DNA from 3 places in the Streptomyces sp. NPDC092370 genome. Region 1 is predicted to be linked to each of the others. Evidence: riboswitches for the same ligand, from Rfam matches in the RefSeq annotation. Region 1 holds a riboswitch; each other region holds the start of a gene.

The links. Region 1 has a riboswitch for thiamine pyrophosphate ahead of ACIQHQ_RS30520 (thiamine ABC transporter substrate binding subunit). Riboswitches for the same ligand answer to the same signal wherever they lie in the genome.
Region 2: it holds a riboswitch for thiamine pyrophosphate, as region 1 does, so the genes downstream of both, thiO (glycine oxidase ThiO) here and ACIQHQ_RS30520 (thiamine ABC transporter substrate binding subunit) in region 1, are expected to answer to the same signal.
Region 3: it holds a riboswitch for thiamine pyrophosphate, as region 1 does, so the genes downstream of both, thiC (phosphomethylpyrimidine synthase ThiC) here and ACIQHQ_RS30520 (thiamine ABC transporter substrate binding subunit) in region 1, are expected to answer to the same signal.

Annotation. Positions count from the first base shown of each region.
Region 1 covers NZ_JBIVQO010000012.1:179,454-184,639, forward strand. Annotated here, with positions in the region: gene ACIQHQ_RS30505 (phosphatidate cytidylyltransferase) at 1-17, shown strand, start outside; gene ACIQHQ_RS30510 (SRPBCC family protein) at 134-583, shown strand; gene rlmN (23S rRNA (adenine(2503)-C(2))-methyltransferase RlmN) at 912-2,018, shown strand; TPP riboswitch at 2,056-2,162, shown strand; gene ACIQHQ_RS30520 (thiamine ABC transporter substrate binding subunit) at 2,287-3,324, shown strand; gene ACIQHQ_RS30525 (ABC transporter permease) at 3,363-4,964, shown strand; gene ACIQHQ_RS30530 (ABC transporter ATP-binding protein) at 4,964-5,186, shown strand, end outside.
Region 2 covers NZ_JBIVQO010000001.1:1,050,386-1,055,571, reverse strand. Annotated here, with positions in the region: gene thiE (thiamine phosphate synthase) at 1-137, opposite strand, end outside; gene ACIQHQ_RS04735 (Rv2175c family DNA-binding protein) at 442-807, opposite strand; gene ACIQHQ_RS04730 (NAD(P)/FAD-dependent oxidoreductase) at 919-2,160, opposite strand; gene ACIQHQ_RS04725 (hypothetical protein) at 2,193-2,543, opposite strand; TPP riboswitch at 2,596-2,707, shown strand; gene thiO (glycine oxidase ThiO) at 2,705-3,877, shown strand; gene thiS (sulfur carrier protein ThiS) at 3,874-4,074, shown strand; gene ACIQHQ_RS04710 (thiazole synthase) at 4,077-4,874, shown strand; gene pknB (Stk1 family PASTA domain-containing Ser/Thr kinase) at 4,967-5,186, shown strand, end outside.
Region 3 covers NZ_JBIVQO010000005.1:190,896-196,081, reverse strand. Annotated here, with positions in the region: gene ACIQHQ_RS17780 (YibE/F family protein) at 1-1,627, opposite strand, end outside; TPP riboswitch at 1,700-1,889, shown strand; gene thiC (phosphomethylpyrimidine synthase ThiC) at 1,882-3,684, shown strand; gene ACIQHQ_RS17770 (hypothetical protein) at 3,843-3,971, shown strand; gene ACIQHQ_RS17765 (hypothetical protein) at 4,045-4,908, opposite strand; gene ACIQHQ_RS17760 (metallophosphoesterase) at 5,092-5,186, opposite strand, start outside.

The DNA.
Region 1 (5,186 bases):
TCGTCGGATCCGGCTGAGGCGATCCCGGTCAGCGAGCCCCCGCCCTGCCGGGCGGGGGCTCGCTGCCGTCTCGGGGAGACGCCCGGGGGGCCGAAGTGGGACGATTCAGATGTACCTCCCAAAGGAGGCCATCATGGCCATCATCCGAGAGAGCATCGACGTCGACTGCCGGCCCGAGGAGGTCTATCAGTACGTCATGGACGCCTCGCGCCTGCCGGAGTGGCAGCTGAGCGCCGTGTCCGCGGAGCGGCTCGACGAGGGGCCCGTCGGCGTCGGCACCAAGGTCCGTGTGACCCGGCACGTCGGCCGCCGCGTCATGCCGATGACCATGGAGGTCACCGAGTACGACCCGCCCCGCAGTTGGGGCATGCGCGGCGTCGACGGCCCCGTCCGTGCCCAGGTGCACGGCGAGGTCGAACCCTATGACGAGGGCCGCCGCTCGCACGTCACGATCGGCATCGACCTGGAGGGCCACGGCATGGGCAAGGTCCTGGTCCCTCTCGTCGTACGCTCCCAGGTCCGCAAGGAACTCCCGCGCAACGAGCAGCTCCTCAAGGACCGGCTGGAGCACACGGGCGGGTAGGACGTCGCCGTCCCACGGCGGGCGGCGTCGACGGCTCGGCACAGCGCCGCCGGGGGTAGCAGTGGTCCTCGGCGGGCTCTTCGCGATGTCGTTCATCGTGGGTTCGGGCTCCGCCGCAGACACGTCACTCGGTTCGCTGCAGCGTCTACGGGGCGCTGGGCGGGGTGCTCGACAAGTCCATGGCCGGGTTCTGAACCGTTGCGGCTTCCCTCGGGGTCCCTGGGCCGTCCGAGGCCGGCCGACGCCGACAGTCGGCACCCGCAGGTGACCACTCCCACCCCGCTCCGGGCCTGGGCACCCGCCGTTGATCTGCCACACTGGAAGGGTTATGCCTGCACCCGGAGAACTCACTTTCGTCGCCCCGCGCGGAGCCAAGAAGCCGCCGCGGCATCTCGCCGATCTCACTCCTGCCGAGCGCAAGGAGGCCGTTGCCGCTGTCGGGGAGAAGCCGTTTCGTGCCAAGCAGCTCTCGCAGCACTACTTCGCGCGGTACGCGCATGATCCGGAGCAGTGGACCGACATTCCGGCCGGTGCTCGTGGGCGGCTGCAGGAAGCGCTGCTGCCCGAGCTGATGACCGTCGTGCGGCATCTGTCGACCGACCAGGGCACCACCCGCAAGACGCTGTGGCGGCTGTTCGACGGGACGCTCGTCGAGTCCGTGCTGATGCGCTACCCGGACCGTGTGACCATGTGCATCAGCTCCCAGGCCGGATGCGGGATGAACTGCCCGTTCTGTGCGACCGGGCAGGCCGGTCTGGACCGGAATCTGTCCACCGCCGAGATCGTGCACCAGATCGTGGACGGCATGCGGGCCCTGCGGGACGGTGAGGTCCCCGGCGGTCCCGCCCGGCTGAGCAACATCGTCTTCATGGGCATGGGCGAGCCGCTCGCCAACTACAACCGGGTCGCCGGTGCCATCCGGCGGCTCACCGACCCCGAGCCCGACGGGGTGGGCCTCTCGCAGCGCGGCATCACCGTCTCGACGGTCGGGCTCGTCCCGGCCATCCACCGCTTCTCCGACGAGGGGTTCAAGTGCCGCCTCGCCATCTCGCTGCACGCCCCCGACGACGAGCTGCGCGACACCCTCGTGCCCGTGAACACGCGCTGGAAGGTCCGCGAGGTGCTGGACGCCGGCTTCGAGTACAGCGCCAAGTCCGGCCGGCGGCTGTCCATCGAGTACGCGCTGATCAGGGACATCAACGACCAGGCGTGGCGTGGTGACCGGCTCGGCCGGATGCTCAAGGGCAGGCCGGTGCACGTCAACCTGATCCCGCTGAACCCGACGCCCGGGTCGAAGTGGACGGCTTCCCGGCCCGAGGACGAGAAGGCGTTCGTGGAGGCCATCGCCGCCCATGGTGTGCCGGTGACGGTCCGGGACACCCGTGGTCAGGAGATCGACGGGGCGTGTGGTCAGCTCGCGGCCACCGAACGGTAGTCTGACCGTCGTAAGCACCCTCATATTCGACATCTGCATATTCCGACAGGGGAGCGCCACAGCGCTGAGAGTGCGGCACACGGCCGCAGACCCTCCGAACCTGGCCCAGGTCATTCTGGGTAGGGAGATCGGTCACCACTCGAGCTGTTGCGCCCTGCCCGGGACTCCGGAAGTCCCGGGCAGGGCCGCGTCTTCTCCTGGTCACTCCAGGAGGAATCCAGTGAGCATCAACGCAAAGCGGCTGACGGCGGCGGTCGTCGGGCTCGGCATGGCCGGCACGCTCGCCGCGTGCGGGTCGTCCGACGGCGGACAGGGGTCCGGTGACTCCAAGACCGTGACGCTCGTCAGCCACGACTCATGGGCCGCGTCCAAGGACGTCATCGCGGCCTTCGAGAAGCAGTCCGGGTACAAGGTCGACTTCCTGAAGGACGGCGACGCCGGGCAGGCCGTCAACAAGGCCATCCTGACCAAGGACAACCCGCAGGGCGACGTCTTCTTCGGCGTCGACAACACCCTGCTGTCCCGCGCCCTCGACAACGGCCTCTTCCAGTCCTACGAGCCCAAGGGCTCGGACCGGATCAAGGCCGAGTACCGCGTCGACCAGGAGCAGCACCGGGTCACTCCCATCGACACCGGCGACATCTGCGTCAACTACGACAAGAAGTACTTCGCCGACCACAAGCTGCAGCCGCCGCGCAGCTTCGACGACCTGGTCAAGCCGCAGTACAAGAACCTGCTCGTCACCGAGAACGCCTCCGCCTCCTCGCCCGGCCTCGGCTTCCTGCTCGGCACCGCCGCCGCGTACGGCGACGACGGCTGGGAGAGCTACTGGAAGAAGCTCAAGGCCAACGGTGTGAAGGTCGTCGACGGCTGGGAGCAGGCTTACAACGAGGAGTTCTCCGGCTCGGCGGGCGGTAAGAAGGCCAAGGGCGACCGGCCGCTCGTCGTGTCCTACGCCTCCTCGCCGCCCGCCGAGGTCGTCTTCGCCGACCCGAAGCCGAGCACGGCGCCGACCGGGGTCGCCGAGGGCACCTGCTTCCGGCAGGTCGAGTACGCGGGGCTGCTCAGCAACGCGAAGAACACCAAGGGCGGCAAGGCGTTCCTGGACTTCCTGCTCACCGAGCGGTTCCAGGAGGACATGCCGATGAACATGTTCGTGTACCCGGTGCGCGAGGGCGCCCAGGTGCCGCCGGAGTTCGTGAAGTTCGGGCCGCAGGCGAAGAACCCCGAGACCATGGACGCGGCGAAGATCGCCGACCACCGCGACCAGTGGGTCAAGTCGTGGACCTCGCTCGTACTGAAGTAGCCGTTCGGCGGCGGGGCGCGGCGGCGCGGTTCGGCCTGCTGGCCGCGCCCGTCGCGTTCTTCGCGGTCTTCTTCGCCTACCCCGTCGCCGCGATCGTCGCACGCGGCCTGAAGGCCGACGGGACCTGGCACCTCGGGCGGATCGCGGACGTGCTGGCGCAATCCGACGTCCGGCACGTCCTGTGGTTCACCACCTGGCAGGCGGTGGTCTCCACCGCGCTCACGCTGCTCGTCGCGCTCCCCGGCGCGTACGTCTTCGCACGCTTCGACTTCCCCGGCAAGCAGGTCCTGAGGGCGGTCGTCACCGTCCCGTTCGTGCTGCCGACGGTCGTCGTCGGTACGGCGTTCCTGGCGCTGGTCGGGCGGGGCGGGCTGCTCGACGAGCTGTGGGGCGTACGTCTGGACACCACGGTGTGGGCGATCCTGCTCGCGCACGTCTTCTTCAACTACGCGGTCGTCGTCCGCACCGTCGGAGGGCTCTGGGCGCAGCTCGACCCCCGGCAGGAGGAGGCCGCACGGATGCTCGGGGCGTCCCCGCTGAAGGCCTGGCGGCAGGTCACCCTGCCCGCGCTCGCCCCGGCCGTGGCCGCCGCCGCGCTCATGGTCTTCCTGTTCACCTTCACCTCCTTCGGCGTCGTGCAGATCCTCGGCGGGCCCACCTTCTCCACCCTGGAGGTGGAGATCTACCGGCAGACGTCCGAGATCTTCGATCTGTCCACCGCGGCCGTGCTGACCATGATCCAGTTCGTGGCGGTGGGCGCGATCCTCGCGGTGCACGCCTGGACCGTGCGACGGCGGGAGACCGCCCTGCGGCTGGTGGACGCGTCCGTGACCGCGCGCCGGCCCCGCGGCGCGGGGCAGTGGGCGATGCTCGGCGGGGTGCTCGTCACCGTCGCCTTGCTGCTCGTGCTCCCGCCGGCGGTGCTGGTGCAACGGTCTCTGGGCGCGCCGGGCCTCGGCTACTACCGGGCGCTGACCAGCGAGGACGGGGGAGTGTTCCTGGTCCCGCCGATCGAGGCGATCGGCAACAGCCTGTCCTACGCCGTCGCCGCCACGTTCATCGCCGTGGTGATCGGGGGCCTCGCCGCGGTCGCGCTCACCCGCCGGGACGCCGGGCGGTTCGTGCGCGGCTTCGACGCACTGCTGATGCTGCCGCTCGGGGTGTCCGCGGTGACCGTCGGCTTCGGGTTCCTGATCTCCCTCGACGAGCCGCCGCTGGACCTCAGGTCCTCCTGGATCCTGGTGCCGCTCGCGCAGGCGCTGGTCGGGGTGCCGTTCGTGGTGCGGACCATGCTGCCCGTGCTGCGGGCGGTGGACGTGCGGCTGCGGGAGGCGGCCTCGGTGCTCGGGGCCGCCCCCTGGCGGGTGTGGCGGGAGGTGGACCTGCCGATGGTGCGGCGGGCGCTGCTGATCGCGGCCGGGTTCGCCTTCGCCGTGTCGCTCGGGGAGTTCGGCGCCACGGTGTTCATCGCACGGCCCGACCGGCCGACGCTGCCGGTGGCCGTGGCCCGGCTGCTGGGGCGGCCCGGGGACCTCAACTACGGCCAGGCGATGGCCCTTTCGACGATTCTGATGGTGGTGTGCGCCGTGGCCCTGCTGGTGCTGGAGAGGCTCCGCACGGACCGGACGGGGGAGTTCTGATGCTGCTGGCTCTGCGGGGGGCGACGGTTCGCTTCGGAGGGCGTGCCGTGCTGGACGCCGTCGATCTGGAGGTCGCCGAGCACGAGGTCGTGTGTGTGCTCGGGCCCAGCGGCAGCGGCAAGTCGACCCTGCTGCGGGCGGTGGCCGGGTTGCAACCCCTCGACACCGGGCGGGTGGTGCTCGACGGGCGCGACCAGGCGGGCGTGCCGGCGCACCGGCGGG
Region 2 (5,186 bases), on a different contig from region 1:
AACTGCACGATGTCGACCCCGCCGGCCAGCACGGCGTCGAGGAACTCCCCGAGGTCGCCTTGCCGCTTGCGCGCGTCGGTGCAGAGGTAGACGCGGGCGTCGGCGAGCTGGGCCCGTGCGGCGGCGGTGCCGGTCATGCGTGTCCCCCAGAGTGTCGGTGGCGTGCGGGCGGGGCCCGCACGCGCGTCAGCGGCAGGCGCGTGCGTCCGCCCGGGTGCCGGCGGGGCGGGGCCCGCGAGCGTCCCCGTCCGGCGACGGGTGTCCCGCGGCGAACGCCCCGGGCACCTTACGCCCGCCCCGGCCCTGCCGGGTACGTGCTCGCCCATGACGGGCGCGGCACTCCCCCGGGCCGTGACCACTGGGCCACGGCCCCCACGTCGGGCTGGTGTTCAGGCCCGGCCCCGCTCACACGGCACCGGGCGGTTGTCCGTCGCGGCCGGGTCAGACCGCGAGCGCCTGGGCGCGGCGCTTCACCTCCGTGCCGCGATTCTCGCTGAGCGCCTGCGCGGGGGTGCCGGGCAGGCTGGGGTCCGGGGTGAAGAGCCACTCCAGCATCTCTTCGTCCGTGAAGCCGTCGTCCCGCAGGAGCGTCAAGGTCCCGGACAGGCCCTTGACGACCTTGTCCCCGTCGATGAAGGCGGCGGGGACGTGCAGCGCGCGGTTCTCACCGCGGCGTACGGCGATGAGCTGGCCGTCCTTGACCAGCTGCCGCACACGCGTCACCTCGACGCCGAACTGTTCGGCGATGTCGGGGAGGGTGAGCCAGGCGGGGACGAGAGCATCGATCTTTGCGTCAATCTCGGTCACGGAAACAAGCCTGCCATTTGCCACTGACAGTCGGAAGTCGGCCCCGTCCACCCGGGCGGACGCGCCGGGTCCGGCAGCACTGCCCCGGGCCCCGGGCAACGGCCCCGGCGCCTACGCCGTCGCGGCCTTCAGGGGCCTGGCCGGATCCACCAGCAGGAGCGGATTCATCCGCGTGCCCGACTCGATCAGGCGCCGGCCCTGCGCCAGGTCCCGCGGCCGGCCGACCGCCAGCAGCGCGATCAGCCGTTCATCGCGCAGCCAGCACACCGTCCAGGCCGGTCCGGAGGACTCGCCCCGCCACAGGGTCGTGTCCGCGGCGGCGTGGTGCCCGGCGTACTGGACGAACCGCCCGAACTGCTCGGACCAGAAGTAGGGCACCGGGTCGTACACCGCCGGCGCCTCCCCCGTGGCCCGGCCGACGATGTTCACGGCGACCGTGCGCGGCCCCTGGAGGGCGTTGTCCCAGTGGTGGACCAGCAGGCGCTCGCCGTAGCGCCCGGAGGGGAAGGAGGCGCAGTCGCCGACCGCGTACACGTCCGGTACGGACGTGCGCAGGTGCTCGTCGGCCAGGATCTCGGCGTGGGCGCCGAGCGCGATGCCGGACCCGGCCAGCCAGGCCGTGGCGGGGCGGGCGCCGATGCCGACGACGACCGCGCCCGCGGGCAGCCGGGTGCCGTCGTCGAGGAGCACGGCACCCTGCTCGACGCGCTCCACGCGCGCGTGCGTCCGCAGTACGGCGCCCGCGTCGGCGTACCAGCCGGCCATCGGGGCGGCGACCTCGGCGGGCAGCGCCCCGGCGAGCGGCCGCTCGGCGGCCTCCACGACGGTCACCGCGCAGCCCGCCTCGCGCGCGGCGGTGGCGAACTCCGCGCCGATCCAGCCCGCGCCGACGACCACGATGTCGTGCCGGCGGGCCAGCACCGGGCGCAGCCGCTCGGCGTCGTCCAGGGTGCGCAGCAGATGCACGCCGGGCACGCCCTGCGCGCCGGGCAGCCGGACCGGCTCGGCGCCGGTCGCGACGACCAGGACGTCGTAGGGCACGGGCCCGTCCTCGGTGTCCAGCTCGTGGTCGGCGGGGCGCAGGCCCAGCACCTCGCAGCCGAGCCGCAGTTCGATGCCGAGGGCATCGAAGTCGACGTCGAAGGCGGAGCCCTCGGACTTGCCGAGCAGGACGGCCTTGGACAACGGCGGCCGGTCGTAGGGCTGGTGGGGCTCGGCGCCGATCAGGATCACATCGCCGGTGAAGCCCTGCTCGCGCAGCGCGACGGCGGTCTGCACCCCGGCCATGCCCGCGCCCGCCACGACCACGCGCCGGGGCGCGGACGAACCTGGTTCCTGCGTCTGCTCGCTCACCTGATCACCATAGACACCTGACGGATTGTCAATCAGTGCTCATGCGCCGTGACCTGCTCCACAACGCTCGTGCCGTTGCCCCGCTGGGACTCCCACTCCCAGCTCTCCTCCAGCCGCACCCGCCCGTCGGGCAGCTCCACGACCGCCGAGACGCAGTGCCCCGAGGACGTGGTGCCGTCCCGCTTGAGCTGCACGTACCGGAAGTCCAGCCGGTCACCTTCCCGGATACCCACGAGATACCCCCGTACGACATCGCCGCCGCTGTACTCGGCCCAGATCCCGCCCTGCCGCTCGTGGTACGTGAACCGGGTGCGGGTGCCCACCTGACCTGGCGCCTGGTCGGCCACCGGGGCGAGGACGAGACCGTCGAGGGATCGGGCCATGGGCGGAGGCTCCCTTACTGCGGCATGCGGCATCGGGCTAGGGTGGCCAACGTAAAGCACTCGCGGGAGCCCGGACGCACCGGGCTGAGAGGGAGGCTGGCGGCCTCCGACCGTACGAACCTGATCCGGGTCATGCCGGCGAAGGGAGGGGCTGGACGCCCATGTCGCCTACGTCCACCACATCAGACGTGCTGGTCATCGGGGGCGGGATCATCGGTCTGGTCACGGCCTGGCGGGCCGCGCAACGCGGGCTCGCCACGGCCGTCGTGGACCCCGAGCCCGGTGGCGGAGCCGCACAGGTGGCGGCCGGCATGCTGGCCGCCGTCACGGAACTGCACTACGGCGAGCAGACCCTGCTCGGCCTCAACCTCGCCTCCGCCCGGCGCTACCCGGACTTCGCCGCCGAGCTCACCGAGCTGACCGGCCAGGACCTCGGCTACCGCCGCTGCGGCACGCTCGCCGTGGCCCTGGACGCCGACGACCGGGCCCACTTGCGCGAACTGCACGCCCTTCAGCAGCAGTCGGGGCTGGACTCGCAGTGGCTGTCGGGGCGCGAGTGCCGGCGCCTGGAGCCGATGCTCGCGCCGGGCGTGCGTGGCGGGCTCCGGGTCGACGGTGATCACCAGATCGACCCGCGGCGGCTGGCCGGGGCCCTGGTGGCCGCGTGCGAGCGGGCCGGCGTGGTCTTCCACCGGGCGTGGGCGGAGCGGCTGACCGTCGTACGGGACCGGGCCGCGGGGGTCGTCCTGGCCGACGGCACCGCGCCGGCCGCCGGCCAGGTGGTGCTCGCCGGGGGCAGCCTCAGCGGGCGGCTCGCGGGTGTCCCGCGGGACGTGCTGCCTCCCGTGCGCCCGGTGAAGGGGCAGGTGGTGCGGTTGACGATGCCGCAGCGGCACGGGCCGTTCCTGAGCCGGACGGTACGCGCGGTGGTGCGCGGCAGCCACGTCTACCTGGTGCCGCGCGCGAGCGGCGAACTCGTGATCGGGGCGACCAGCGAGGAGCTGGGCTGGGACACCACCGTGACCGCGGGCGGCGTCTACGAGCTGCTGCGGGACGCACACGAGCTGGTCCCCGGCATCACCGAGCTCCCGCTCACCGAGACCCGGGCCGGGCTGCGCCCCGGCTCCCCCGACAACGCGCCGCTGCTCGGCCCCACCGGCCTGGAGGGGCTGTCGCTGGCCACCGGGCACTACCGCAACGGCGTCCTGCTCACGCCGGTGACCGGCGACGCCCTGGCCCACGTCCTGACGACGGGCGAACTCCCCGAGGAGGCCCGGCCCTTCACGCCGAAGCGCTTCACTCCCGCCACCGCACTCACGGAGCAGCCCGCATGAACATCTCCGTCAACGGGGAGCCCCGGGAGGTCCGGCCCGGCACGGCTCTCGACACCGTCGTGAGGTCGCTCACCGCCTCGCGCTCGGGTGTGGCCGCCGCCCTCAACGAAACCGTCGTCCCGCGCACCGAGTGGCCCTCCACGCCCCTGGCCGAGGGAGACCGCGTGGAAGTCCTCACCGCCGTCCAAGGAGGCTGACCATGGCCGACGATCCGTTTGTCCTCGGTGGCACGTCCTTCGCGTCCCGCCTGATCATGGGCACGGGCGGGGCGCCCAGCCTCGATGTGCTGGAGCGGTCGCTGGTGGCGTCCGGGACGGAGCTGACGACGGTCGCGATGCGCCGGGTGAACGCCTCGGTGCACGGCTCGGTGCTGTCCGTCCTGGACAGGCTCGGCATCCGGGTGCTGCCCAATACGGCGGGCTGCTTCACCGCCGGGGAGGCCGTCCTCACGGCCCGCCTCGCGCGCGAGGCCCTCGGCACCGACCTGATCAAGCTGGAGGTCATCGCCGACGAGCGCACCCTGCTGCCGGATCCGATCGAGCTGCTGGACGCGGCGGAGGCCCTGGTCGACGACGGGTTCACGGTGCTGCCGTACACCAACGACGACCCGGTGCTGGCGCGGAAGCTGGAGGACGTGGGCTGCGCGGCGATCATGCCGCTGGGCTCGCCGATCGGCTCCGGGCTCGGAATCCGCAACCCGCACAACTTCCAGCTGATCGTGGAGCACGCGCGCGTGCCGGTGATCCTGGACGCGGGCGCGGGTACGGCCTCGGACGCGGCGCTGGCGATGGAACTGGGATGCGCGGGTGTGATGCTCGCCTCAGCGGTGACACGGGCGCAGGAGCCCGTGCTGATGGCCGACGCGATGCGGCACGCCGTGGAGGCGGGGCGGCTGGCGTACCGGGCGGGGCGGATCCCGCGGCGGCACTTCGCGGAGGCGTCGTCTCCGGTGGAGGGGATGGCCGCGCTGGATCCGGAACGGCCCGCCTTCCGGTAATCGGCGGGACACACGTCACAGGTCGGCTGCAGTCCCGCCTCGAAATCCGGCGGGGGACGGGGCTGTCGGTCGTGACTCGTACACTCGCCTGCGTGGACACGACCCTTCAGGACCCCTTGGTCGGGCAGGTGCTCGACGGCCGGTATCGCGTCGACGCGCGGATCGCGGTCGGCGGGATGGCCACGGTCTACCGGGCCGTGGACACCCGGCTCGACCGGGTCCTCGCGCTCAAGGTGATGCACCCCTCGCTCGCGGTCGACGCCTCGTTCGTGGAGCGGTTCATCCGCGAGGCGAAGTCCGTGGCCCGGCTGG
Region 3 (5,186 bases), on a different contig from region 1:
TGTTGGCGACCGTGCCCACACTGCTCTGTGCGATCGAGAACAGCAGCAGCAGCGGCAGTGCCGCCCCCGCGTAGGCGAGGACGAGCGTGTTGACGACCGAGGCGATGTGGTCACGGCCGATCCGGATGCCCGCGCGGTAGAGCCCGCGCCAGCCCATCGACGGGTTGGCCTCGTGCAGTTCCCAGACCGCCGAGGTCTGGGTGACCGTCACGTCATCGAGTACGCCCAGCGAACCGATGATGACGCCGGCCAGCAGCAGACCACTCATGTCGATCGTCGGATAGAGACCGTGGATGAGCCCGGTGTTGTCGTCGGTGTTGCCGGTGAGCGCGGCCCAGTCGATGAACACCGAACCGAGGATGCCGATGAGCAGCAGGGAGATGAGCGTGCCGAGCACCGCCACGGATGTCCGGGCGGACAGGCCATGGCACAGATAAAGGGCGATGAGCATGATGGCGCTCGCACCCACCACCGCCACGATCAGGGGATTGGAGCCCTGCAGGATCGCCGGCAGGATGAAGAAGTTCAGCACCAGGAAGCTCATGGCCAGCGCGACCAGGGCCATGACACCGCGCAACCGCCCGACGGCCACGACGGCGAGCGCGAAGATGCCGGCGAGCAGCCCCATGGGCAGACGGCGGTTGATGTCGGTGACCGAGTACTGGAGGTCCTTCGGCGCGGAGGGCTCGTAGGCGACCACGACCTCCTGGCCCTCGTGCAACTGGCGGGACTGGTCCGGCTGGACGATCTCGGTGAACGTACGGCCCTTGTCATTGCCGCTGTCGACCCGGATCGTGGCCCTCTTACAGGTGCCCTTCTCCGCCTGCACCGCCGAGGAACCCTCTGCGGTGGAGGTGTCGCCGGTCGGCGGAACGCCCGAGGCACCGGCCTCCTTGCAGCTCACCTCGACCACCTTGGTGACCGTGGCCTGCTGCGTCTGCCGGTCGAAGCCGACGCCGGTGCGCTCGTGCGACGGGGCGCCGCCCGGCCACAGCACGGCGAGACCGACCAGCACTGCCACGGCGAACGGGATCAGGACCGCCGCGATGACCTTGCGTAGATGCAGGGAGACGGGCGTGGCCGGGCCGTGGTGGTGACTGTGGGAATGACCATGGCCGCCACCCGGTGCGGAGCCGTGGCCGTGTCCGTCGCCCCCACCGTGGTGGTTGTCCCCACCGTGGCCGTGCCCGTCACCTCTGCCGGGGCCGGAACCATGCCCGCCACTGTGCCCGCCGCCGGGGCCACCGTGGCCGCCACCGGAAGAACCGGCACCCGGGCCGCCACCGGCGCCTGGCCCGTACTCTCCGCCGGGACGAGAGCCGTACGCACGGCCCGGAGCGGAGTCGTACCCGCCGCCGGAGCCCGAGCCGTACTCATCACCGGAGCCCGAGCCGTATCCAGAACCGGAGCCGGAATCACGCTCACCGCCGCCTCCGGAACCGAAGCTCCCGACGCGGCCGTAGCCAGGCCCAGGGCCCTGCCCCTGAGTCTGCTCCTGCCGGACCTCGGCGGCGTGCCGGGTTTCGGCGGCGCCGTCATGGCCGTCACCACGGCCGTTGCCGTTTCCGGCACCGGATCCGCGGGGCGGTTCGGGCGGGGGGTAGGGGGGACGCTGCGTCGTGGTCACCGACCGATCATCGCAAGAACGAGGGGGGCCCTCTGTTCACCGCGCCAGAATTGCCGCTAGCGTGGAGGCACCTTTTGTACACGCGGGAGCTCGGAGCACCGGGCTGAGAGGGCGCTGACCTCCGTCCCAGCGATGTTTCACATGAAACATCGCCGGAGTCGAGTGATGTTTCACACGGAACGTCACCGGGCGGAAGCCGCTGCGTCGACCGCCGAACCTGTTACCGGGTAATGCCGGCGTAGGGAGTAGGTCTCATGACCAGCAAGGACACACGCACGCCTGCCTCCGTTCCGGACGAGAAGTCCGAGGAGGCCGGGAAGTCCATCGGCTGGCACAAGGCGTATGTCGAGGGCTCTCGCCCAGACCTGCGCGTGCCGGTCCGTCAGGTGCACCTCACCAACGGCCAGTCGGTCACGCTGTACGACACATCGGGCCCCTACACCGATCCGCTCGTCGACACCGACGTCCGCAGGGGCCTGTCGCCGCTGCGCGAGAACTGGATCGTCGCCCGCGGTGACACCGAGGAGTACGCGGGCCGGCCCGTCCGTCCCGAGGACGACGGCATCAAGCACACCTCGCCCCGCGGCGGGCTCCGTAACCTGGACGCCGTCTTCCCCGGCCGGCCGCGTCAGCCTCGCCGGGGCAGGCAGGGCCAGGCGGTCACGCAGCTCGCGTACGCCCGTCGTGGCGAGATCACGCCCGAGATGGAGTACGTGGCCATCCGGGAGAACGTGGCGCCCGAGGTTGTGCGGGACGAGATCGCCGCGGGCCGGGCCGTGCTGCCGGCCAACGTGAATCACCCGGAGATCGAGCCGATGATCATCGGCAAGCGGTTCCTGGTGAAGGTCAATGCCAACATCGGCAACTCGGCCGTGACCTCCTCCATCGAGGAGGAGGTCGAGAAGATGACCTGGGCGACCCGCTGGGGCGCCGACACGGTCATGGACCTGTCCACCGGCCGCAACATCCACACCACGCGCGAGTGGGTGCTGCGCAACTCCCCCGTCCCGATCGGCACCGTGCCGCTCTATCAGGCTCTGGAGAAGGTCGACGGCCGGGCCGAGGAGCTGACCTGGGAGATCTACAAGGACACGGTCATCGAACAGGCCGAGCAGGGGGTGGACTACATGACGGTCCATGCGGGCGTGCGCCTGGCGTACGTCCCGCTGACGGCGAACCGCAAGACCGGCATCGTCTCCCGCGGCGGCTCGATCATGGCCGCTTGGTGCCTCGCGCACCACAAGGAGTCGTTCCTGTACGAGAACTTCGAGGAGCTCTGCGAGATCCTCGCCGCGTACGACGTCACGTACTCGCTCGGCGACGGTCTCAGGCCCGGATCGATCGCGGACGCCAACGACGAGGCGCAGTTCGCGGAGTTGCGCACGCTCGGGGAACTCAACCGGATCGCGAAGCGTTTCAATGTGCAGACCATGATCGAGGGCCCGGGTCATGTCCCGATGCACAAGATCAAGGAGAACATCGACCTTCAGCAGGAGATCTGCGATGAAGCTCCGTTCTATACGCTCGGCCCGCTGACCACGGACGTCGCCCCGGCGTACGACCACATCACCTCCGGCATCGGTGCCGCGATGATCGCCTGGTGGGGCACGGCGATGCTGTGTTACGTCACGCCCAAGGAGCACTTGGGCCTGCCGAACCGCGACGACGTGAAGACCGGCGTCATCACCTACAAGATCGCTGCCCACGCCGCCGACCTCGCCAAGGGACACCCCGGTGCGCAGGAGTGGGACGACGCGCTGTCCGACGCCCGTTTCGAGTTCCGGTGGGAGGACCAGTTCAACCTGGCTCTCGACCCGGACACGGCACGGGAGTTCCACGACGAGACCCTGCCCGCGGAACCGGCCAAGACGGCCCACTTCTGCTCGATGTGCGGTCCCAAGTTCTGCAGCATGAAGATCAGCCAAAGCATCACAGAGCGGTTCGGTGGTGCTGCGGCTGAGGGTGCCTCGTCCGAGGAGATTGCCGAGGGGATGCTCCAGAAGTCGAAGGAGTTCGCGGCGAGCGGGAACCGGGTTTATCTGCCGCTGGCTGATTAGCCGGAGCCGTGTGGGACGGCCCGCGGCTCGTGGAGTCATGGGCCGTTCTGTCCGGCCTGGAAGGCACGGACCTGCCTACGTGCTCTCTGGCAGAGCGCCTGTTGGCGGGGCCGGACGACGACGTCAGTCCGCGCGACTCCGGTCTGGACTTGTCCAGCATGAAGATCTCTCAGGACATCCGCCGTGAACACGGCGGCACACGGACCGAGATCGAGGAGGGCATGGCCCTGAAGTCGAAGGAGTTCGCCGCGAGCGGGAACCGCGTGTACCTGCCCATAGCGGACTGACCTGCCGCGCACAGGCCCGGGGGCCGATGCCCCCCGGCCTGTGGGAGGCGCCTGCTCGGACGGGATCCGACGGCTACTCCGGCTGGTGCTCCGGGCCTCCGAAGTCCGGGCTGGTGTAGTCCGGACTGCTGAAGCTGGGGCGCGAACCTCGGCCGCCGTCGTCCGGGCTGGTGAACCCCGGGCGGTCGTAGCCGAGGTGCGGCATGCGACTGACCGGGGTGGACGAGGGCGTGGGGTGCAGTGCGGCGGTCGCACCGGGGTCGACGAGTGCTTCGCGCAGGAAGGGCAGGATCCCGCGTTCCAGCAGCGCCTCGTGCCAGGCCGCCCTGGCCTGGGCCACCTCCCCCTGCAATTCGCCGTACGGCCCGCTTTCGGCCGTGGGCTTGTTGCGCAGGGCGGTGAGCAGCAGTCCCACCGCGGCGACGAGGATCGCGACCGCGGTCACGGCGCCGAACACCCAGCCCGTGGTGAGCATGGTCCGGGCGAATCCCTGCTCGGGGTCGAGCATCTGCAGGATGTAGCCGACGAGCAGGAAGATCGCCGCCGCGGTACCGGCCAGGACGGGTGCGAGGACGGCGACGACGGCGACGGCGCCCGCGCCGGTGGCGTCGGCGACGCCCATGCCGGCGGCGAGCCCCGAGGCGCCCGCGCCCGGCTCGGAGGAACCGGACTCGTGCACGGCCGGCGAAGCGGACGACGCGGGCTGACGTAGTTCGTTGCGGACCTTGACGTAGTGCTGGTATTCGGCCGACGCGGCGGCCGTGATGAGCGCGGTGGCGTTCAGCGCCATGGTGCGCAACTGCTCGGGGTTGAGCCGCTGTCCGACAGCGGCCAGGTCGGGACGGTGTGGTGCGGAGCGCAGCGCCTCATCGAGGATCCGCTCGTATTCCTGGCGGTCCTCGCTCAGCAGGTGCTGCGGAACGCTGTTCATGTGCATCCCCCGATGCTCCGTAGGGCTTGGGGCTCGGCATGCTGACGAGCCGTCGGGCAGAAACGGAGGGGAGCCTGCTACGGATAAGCCGATGGTAGAGCGGTGACGGTATGCGGTGACAGGGGGTTTACTGAAATTGGCCCCTCGCCGTCCCGGTCCTCCGAGCGGGGGCGCCTGCCCGGTGAACGTTCACGTATCCAGCGGCAGTTGCTGGACCAGCAGCTTTCCGGCCATGGTCACGCCGCCGTCCATGGCGATGGCGAGTCCGTCGGCGTAGACGTGCG